2 regions of the Paraburkholderia sp. SIMBA_053 genome follow, and region 2 is predicted to be linked to the other one. Evidence: riboswitches for the same ligand, from Rfam matches in the RefSeq annotation. Region 2 holds a riboswitch; the other holds the start of a gene.
What was found. Region 2 has a riboswitch for cobalamin ahead of cobG (precorrin-3B synthase). Riboswitches for the same ligand answer to the same signal wherever they lie in the genome.
Positions count from the first base shown of each region.

Region 1: linked by a shared signal. The riboswitch ahead of cobA (uroporphyrinogen-III C-methyltransferase) and the one ahead of cobG (precorrin-3B synthase) in region 2 are both predicted to bind cobalamin.

Region 1 covers NZ_JAWRXU010000010.1:6,923-10,894, reverse strand. Annotated here, with positions in the region: gene cobO (cob(I)yrinic acid a,c-diamide adenosyltransferase) at 3-605, opposite strand; gene SB753_RS25010 (cobalamin biosynthesis protein) at 602-1,024, opposite strand; gene cobA (uroporphyrinogen-III C-methyltransferase) at 1,021-1,788, opposite strand; cobalamin riboswitch at 2,021-2,266, opposite strand; cobalamin riboswitch at 2,336-2,617, shown strand; gene cobW (cobalamin biosynthesis protein CobW) at 2,774-3,877, shown strand; gene cobN (cobaltochelatase subunit CobN) at 3,884-3,972, shown strand, end outside.
Region 2 covers NZ_JAWRXU010000001.1:465,063-469,034, forward strand. Annotated here, with positions in the region: gene SB753_RS02150 (cobalt-precorrin-5B (C(1))-methyltransferase) at 1-950, opposite strand, end outside; gene cbiE (precorrin-6y C5,15-methyltransferase (decarboxylating) subunit CbiE) at 956-2,215, opposite strand; cobalamin riboswitch at 2,299-2,487, shown strand; gene cobG (precorrin-3B synthase) at 2,570-3,972, shown strand, end outside.

The DNA of each region.
Region 1 (3,972 bases), on a different contig from region 2:
GTTCAGAACTCCACGCCGCGCTGCGCCTTGACGCCTTGCTCGCGGTACGGATGCTTGACGATGCGCATTTCGGTGACGAGGTCGGCGGCTTCGATCAGCGCATCGGGCGCGTGGCGGCCGGTCACGACCACATGCAACATCGCCGGACGCGCGTTGATGACGGACAGCACTTCGTCGAGCGGCAGATATTCGTACTTGAGCACGGTGTTCAGTTCGTCGAGGATGACCATCTGATAGTCGCCGCTTTCAATCATCCTGCGTGCTTCGTCCCAGCCTTTGCGTGCGGTGGCCATGTCGGCGTCCCGGTTCTGCGTGTTCCAGGTGTAGCCGTCGCCCATCGTCACGAAGTCGCAGTTGGCAATTGCGCCGAGGAAGTCGCGCTCCGACGTATGCAGGGCGCCCTTGATGAACTGCACGACGCCAAGCCGCATGCCGTGGCCGAGCACACGCACGGCCATGCCGAAAGCGGCGGTTGTCTTGCCCTTGCCGGTGCCGGTGTTGACGATCAGCAGGCCCTTTTCGACGGTCGCGTTGGCCTGCTTCTTTTCGTGGCCTTCACGCCGGCGTTCGGTCATGCGTTGATGCGATTCGGGATCGGTCTTCATGGAAGGTCCTGTGAGATGGTGGTGACACTGTGTGCTGGCGCTGGTGCGGTCGATGCGATCGCCACGGTGACACCAGCGTAAACGGTTTTGCGAGCGATCAGATGTGCGGTGGAACCGGCGGCCACGCCAAGCAACGCGCACGGTTCGCATACGCCGTCCACGCCGAGATGCTCGCGCGCGGCAGCCGACGGTTCGTGAACGCCAATCGGGAGAATCTGCTCGCGGGTGAACACTTGCAGCGTGAACCCGTGACGCGCGCAGAACTCCAGCAGGCCCGGCTCGTCGGCTTTCGTTTCAATAGAGGCTACCGTTGCAATCTGTTCGAACGTGTGCGAACCGAGCGCGGCGCGCACCGCCGTTTCGATCTCGTCCGCCGATGTGTGCAGGCGGCAACCGATGCCCACGCTAAGCGTTTTCATTTCGCGTCCGGCGAAGATGCCGCATCTGATGAGCTTGCCGCGGCGGCACGCGCGAGCGCGAGCGACGCCACGCCGCCTATCACCACGATCGCAGGCGAGCCGAGTCCCGCGCGCGCGACCGCATCGGCGAATTCGCCAAGCCTCGAAAGCGCATGGCGTTGCTCCGGACGCGTGGCCGATTCGATCGCCGCACACGGCGTGTCGGCGCGCATGCCGGCTGCGAGCAATGCGCCGACGATATCGTTCAGCCGCCGCATGCCCATGTAGATGACGAGCGTCATGTGGGTGGCGGCGAGCGCGCCCCAATCCGGCTCGCTGCTGCCCGCACCGTGGCCGGTCACGAAGATCACGCCTTGCGCATGATCGCGGTGTGTAACCGGAATGCCGATAGCTGCGGGCGCCGCGATTCCGGCTGTGATCCCGCTGACGATCTCCACCTCGATTCCGGCCGCATGCAGCGCCTGCTGCTCTTCGCCGCCTCTGCCGAATACGAACGGATCGCCGCCCTTGAGTCGCGCGACGCTGCGCCCAGCATGCAGATGATCGAGCATTTGCGCGACGATGCCTTCTTGCGGCGTCGACGGATGACCGCCGCGTTTGCCGACGTAAACAATGGAGGCGTCAGCGCGAGCGAATTGCAGCACGTCGCGATTCACGAGATCGTCGACGAGTATCACGTCGGCTTGTCCGAGGGCGCGCGTTGCCTTCAACGTCATCAGTTCGACGTCGCCGGGCCCTGCGCCGATCAGCCACGCGCGTGTCATCGCGCCTCGCTAGCCGTGCACGGCAACGACGTTGCGCGCCCCGCCGGCGTACGCCATGCAGTGCGGCACGCGAACGGGCCCAGGTGATTGGAGATCGAAGTCATTCAAGCGGTGTCTTCACGCACGACGACGGCACGCGCGGGTGCGAACCCGGTTGCCAGATCGTGCTTCAGCGCCTTCACATCCGTCCCTCGCGGATTCCGGCTGCCGGCGGCGTGACGTCGAGAAACGCACGGTCGCCTCCGCATCTGGCCGGTATCCGGGCTGGCGGCCTCACGCGCTTTGCCTTCCCGCCCGCATTCATTCGAATGTATCGGACAGTGGCATCGAAAACGCATGCGCGGTGCAGCATGAACATTGCACCGCAGGTCGCTTACCGTTGCGGGGACAGCACAGGTTGAGCGCGGGAGCGCTGCCTGTTTCCCGTTTAACTGCACACGCGAATGCATGTGCGGGCACCAAACGCGCGCATACGATAGCACACGAGAAGCCCGTGCGATAAGCGCGCCGGGCCCGCGTTTCCTTGACGGCGCCAGACGGTCGGCCTAAACTCGCACGCACTTCTGGTGCTCGTGTGCGCGCTCGTGCGCATGCAGTTAAACGGGAAACAGGGCGCCCGCCTGTCACGGTTTGGGTCAACCTGTGCTGCCCCCGCAACGGTAAGCGAAAAGTGGCGTCACGGCGGTTCGCGTGGCGTCGCAGTGCCGGCTTCGATGTCCACGCGCAAGGCCGCGTGGGCATATCACCACTGGGCGAGAAATCACTCGTCCGGGAAGGGGAAGCGGCGCTTTCGCCAGCCCGGATACCGGCCGGAACACGAAGGGCGAACGTCGCGGGGATGCGGCGCTGCGCTCATGCCCTCACACCCGTTTTCTGCGTTTTTCCTGTTGTAGCAAGGCCGTCGTTCATGCCCGAGGCACGCGCTGGACCTCATGCGTGCGGACTACGCCGGCCGGCGCCTGCAACCTCTGGGATGGACCTCACGATGCAAACTCAAATGCGCAAGATCCCCGTCACCATCGTCACGGGCTTTCTCGGCAGCGGCAAAACCACTCTGTTGCGGCACATTCTTCAGTACGCGAGCGGCAAGCGCATCGCGGTGATCGTCAACGAGTTCGGCGAACTCGGTATCGACGGCGAAATCCTGAAGGGTTGCGGCATCGGTTGCGACGAGAACGGTGTCGAAACGGAAGGGCAATTGTATGAACTCGCGAACGGTTGCCTCTGCTGCACGGTGCAGGAGGAGTTCTTTCCGGTAATGGAAAAGCTCGTCGAGCGCCGTGAGCAGATCGACCATGTGCTGATCGAAACCTCGGGTCTCGCGTTGCCGAAGCCTCTCGTACAGGCGTTCAACTGGCCGCAGATCAAAAACAGTTTCACCGTCGATGCGGTGATTACCGTGGTCGACGGTCCCGCTGCCGCGAGCGGCCAGTTCGCGGAAAATCCGCTCGCTGTCGATGCGCAGCGCAAAGCCGATCCGAATCTGGATCATGAATCGCCGCTGCACGAATTGTTCGAAGATCAGTTGGCTTCAGCCGATCTGGTGATTCTGAACAAAACAGATCTGCTCGATGAGGCTCGTCAGAATGCGGTCGAAGCCGTGATCCGCGAGGAGATTCCGCCGCAAGTGAAGGTCGTGCGCGCGCAGATGGGGCAGCTCGATCTACACACGTTGTTCGGGCTCGAAGCCGCATCGGAAGAAACGATTCACTTGCGCCACGACCATCACGGTTCGGCAGACGATGCGGACCATCACCACGATGAATTCGATTCGGTAGTGGTGCATGCAAACGTGCTGTCGCGTGACGCGGTAATCGCCGCACTGCAAACGCTTGTCCAGAGCAACACGATCTACCGTGTAAAGGGTTTCGCGGCATTGCCGGGCGCAGCAATGCGTCTCGTGATTCAGGGCGTGGGCCGGCGCTTCGACAGCTATTTCGACCGGCGCTGGCAACCTGGCGAGGCGGGCGAAAGCCGCTTCGTGCTGATCGGTGAAGACCTCGATCAAGCCGCGCTGCAGCGCGCGTTCGACGCGGCGCTGGGCGTGTCGAACGCTCAGGTGCCGGGCGTCGCAGCGCAGCAGGCGTAAGCGCACATGCATCTTCTGCGCACCACGCCGGGCGGTTTCGTCGACGATACGCAAGGCGTGATCCGTATCGATCAGCGGCCTGCGGATATCGTCGT
Region 2 (3,972 bases):
GCTAGCGCGACCGCTTGCTGACTCGTATTGGCCGCGCGGATCGCGGATTGCAACGCGTCGTCGGCGCCCTGTTCGGCGGCCCATGCGGCGAGCCGTTCAAGATCGATGCTCGAGTTGCGGCTATGCAGATCGAGATGGCCCGCCGCGAGCTTGCTCAGCTTGCCGAAGCCGCCGCAAATACTCAGGCGCTCGACCGGCGCGCGCTTCATATGTTTGAGCACCGCGCCGACGAAGTCGCCCATTTCGATCAGCGCGATATCGGGTAATGCGTAGTGCGAGCGCATCGCGTCTTCGCTTGCATTACCTGTACACGCGGCGAGATGCATGTAGCCGTTAGCGCGCGCAACGTCGATGCCCTGATGAATCGACGCGATGTAGGCCGAGCACGAAAACGGCCGCACGATGCCGGTCGTGCCCAATATCGACAGGCCGCCCACAATCCCGAGCCGCGGGTTCATCGTTTTGAGCGCGAGCGCTTCGCCGTCCTCAACGCCAATCGTCACTTCGAAACCGCCGCCATAGGCATGCTCGGCAGCGAGTTCTGCAAGATGCTCGCTCATCATTTTGCGCGGCACCGGGTTGATCGCCGGTTCGCCGACGGCGAGCGTCAACCCCGCACGCGTCACCGTGCCCACGCCCGGCCCGGCGCGGAACACCACACCTGGCTCAGGGACCAGACGCACGCGCGCGAACACCACGGCGCCGTGCGTGACATCGGGATCGTCGCCGGCATCCTTGATCGTGCCCGCTTCGGCGCCGTCATCGGTCAACCGGCAGAAGACGAGCGGCATCGGCACATGCTGGCCCTTGGGCAACACGATTTCGGCCACCTCGCTGACCACACCCGCGAGCAGCAGACGCGCGGCCGCCAGCGACGTGGCGGTTGCGCAACTGCCGGTCGTGTAGCCGCTGCGCAGCGGTGCGGGTTGTTCAGGCGTTTCGTCGCGCATGAGCGTCACGCCGATGAAGCAGCGTTGGTGTTATCGGCAACACTATGGACGCCATCGGCAGCGCAACGCTTCACCACATCGTACAAGGTGATCGGCAGCGCTTGCCGCCACGTATCGAAGCCACCGAGCGGCTGAGCGTCCGCAAGCGCAATTCGCGTGAGCGTGCCGCCATGTTTGTCACGCCATGCAGCGAGCGCCGCCTCGCCTTGCAGCGTGACCGCGTTCGCGACCAGCCGGCCGCCGTCGCGCAAATTGTCCCAGCACCCTTCGAGCACGCCGGGCACCGTCACGCCGCCGCCGATAAACACCGCATGCGGCGCGGCCAACCCTTCGAGCGCTTGCGGCGCGCGGGCCGCCACGAGTTGCAAACCCGGCACGCCCAACGCATCGCGATTGTGCTCGATGAAGCGCTGACGCTCCGCGTGCCCTTCGATGGCGATCGCCCGGCAAGTCGGATGCGCGCGCATCCACTCGATGCCGATCGAGCCGCTGCCCGCACCCACGTCCCACAACAATTCGCCGGGCGTCGGTGCGAGTCGCGCGAGCGTGATCGCTCGCACATCGCGTTTGGTGAGCTGGCCGTCGTGACGGAACGCGTCGTCGGGCAGACCGCAGGTGAGCGGCAGGCGCGGCGCGCCTTCGGTGGCGCGGCATTCGAGCGCGACCAGGTTCAGCGCGGCGACATCGCCCGGGGACCATTGATCCGCACGGCCGTCGATGCGCCGCTCGTCGTCGCCGCCAAGGTGTTCGAACACGGTCATCCGCGTTGCGCCGAAACCTCGCGCGCTCAGCAGGTCGGCAAGCGCGGCGGGTGTGCGCCCGTCCGCGCTGAGCACGAACACGCGCGCGCGGTCATGCAAATAAGCGTTCAGCGTGGGCAACGGCCGCCCAACTACCGACACCATGGCCACATCCTGCAACGGCCAGCCGAGCCGCGCCGCCGCGAGCGATAACGACGACGGCGCGGGCAACACGCGCAGTTCACTGGGCGGCAACTGTCGAGCCAGCGTCGCGCCGACGCCGAACAGCATCGGATCGCCGCTCGCCAGCACGCACACCGAACCGCCGCGCTCGGCCAGAAGCGGCGCGAGATCGAATGGGCGCGGCCACTCGGCGCGCCGCGCCGCCAGCCGCGCGGGCAACATCGACAGATGACGTTCGCCGCCGTAAATCACCGACGCCTCGAGCAACGCACGCCGTGCGGGCCGCCCCAAACCGGCGAAGCCGTCGTCGCCAATGCCCACTACCGTCAGCCACGCCGACATGCACCCTTCCTCATTTTGTATCTCAAACAATGCACTGCGCCACGCCGGTCAAAGCGTCCAGCCTCGTTGTGCTATCCGAAAAAGGGCATAATACAGCCGCCGGTGCCCTTCGGGGCCTAACAGGGAACACAGCGGGAAGATTGCCGCTGTGGCTGCCCCCGCAACTGTATGCAGCGAGTCCGCCTGCGCTTGGCGCCACTGGTTCAACCGGGAAGGCCGCAGCGGACGACGACCTGCCAGCCAGGAGACCTGCCGGCCAGACTGTTCGTGCCAGCCAACATCGGGCGGGGTGTACCGATGCCGCAGCAATGCCGTTTTGACCGCTTGCTCGGGCCGTCGCGCGACGCTAACCCGGTGTCCGTCTTGAATCCAGCTTCGCCCTCCACTCTCTTGGCCGACGCGGCATCTGCGCTGCGGCCCTCGGCGTGTCCGGGCCTGCTGCGGATCGTGGCGGCGCGCGACGGCGGCATTTGTCGGATCAAGCTGCCAGGCGGCGAATTGAGCGCGGCTCAGGCCGAGGCGGTCGCCAACGCGAGCGCGCAGCATACGGCGGGTGTGATCGAACTGACGAATCGCGCGAATCTGCAATTGCGCGGTGTTCGGGCCGGCCATGAAGCTGCGCTGGTCGCCACGCTGATCGATGCGGGGCTCGGACCGGGCGCTGCAAGCGGCTCTGAAAGAATGGGCGATAGAGCGCCGACCGATTCCGCCGAAGACGATCACGATCACGGTCACGATCGCGATCGCGATCGCGATCGAAACGCGCACGCACTCGATGCAGCCGCCGCTGACGACGTGCGCAACGTCATGATCAGCCCCACTGCCGGACGCGACCCATGCGCACTGTTCGACACCAGACCTCTGTGCACCGCCCTTCTCACGCTGCTGCAAAGTGAAGCGCGTTTCGCGGCACTATCGCCGAAATTCGCGTTATTGGTCGACGGCGGCGAGCGGCTCGCGAGAGTGGACCACCCGCATGACGTGTGGCTCGCGGCAGCACAAGATTCGGCCGGAGCGGTGCGCTTCGTGTTCGGGCTCGCGGGCTGCCCGACCGTGGATGCAAACGCGAGCGCAAACACGCACATCGGCGGGAAGTCACCATCATCAGGCAACGCTGCGAACTCGTCCGAAAGATTGCATGCGGATGCGACAGGCGCGTTGGCCTCGGTGCTGCCGTCGCAAGTTCCGGCGCTCGTGCGCGCGTTGCTGCATACGTTTCTCGATCTTGCCGCTGCCGACGCCACGCGTATGCGTCATCTGCTCGACACGCATTCGGCGGACGCGATATTGCAGCATGCGCAAACCTACGTGGATTTTCCATTGACACGCGACGCGACGCTCGGCGGCTGGCGTCGCAGCACGACCGCCGATGCCTCGCTGCGCCTCGGCGCACATGCGCAACGCGCCGCGGATACATGGCATGCCGGCGGTCAACCGCCGCTCGGCCGTATCGATGCGGCCACGCTGCACGGCCTCGCCGCGCTCGCGCAACAACATGGCGACGGCACGCTGCGCATCACGCCGTGGCAAAGCGTGCTGCTGCCCGATATCCGGACGCTCTCAGTGCCCGTTGTGCTTGCCGCGCTGAACGCGCTGGGCCTCGCATGCGATTGCGCCGAAGCCATCACACACCTGATCGCGTGCGCCGGTTCCACTGGCTGCGCGAAAGGCCTCGCGGATACCAAAGCCGACGCATTGAATCTCGCGAAGCGCCTACCCGCCAGCGTCGACGTGCATTTGAGCGGATGCCCGCGCTC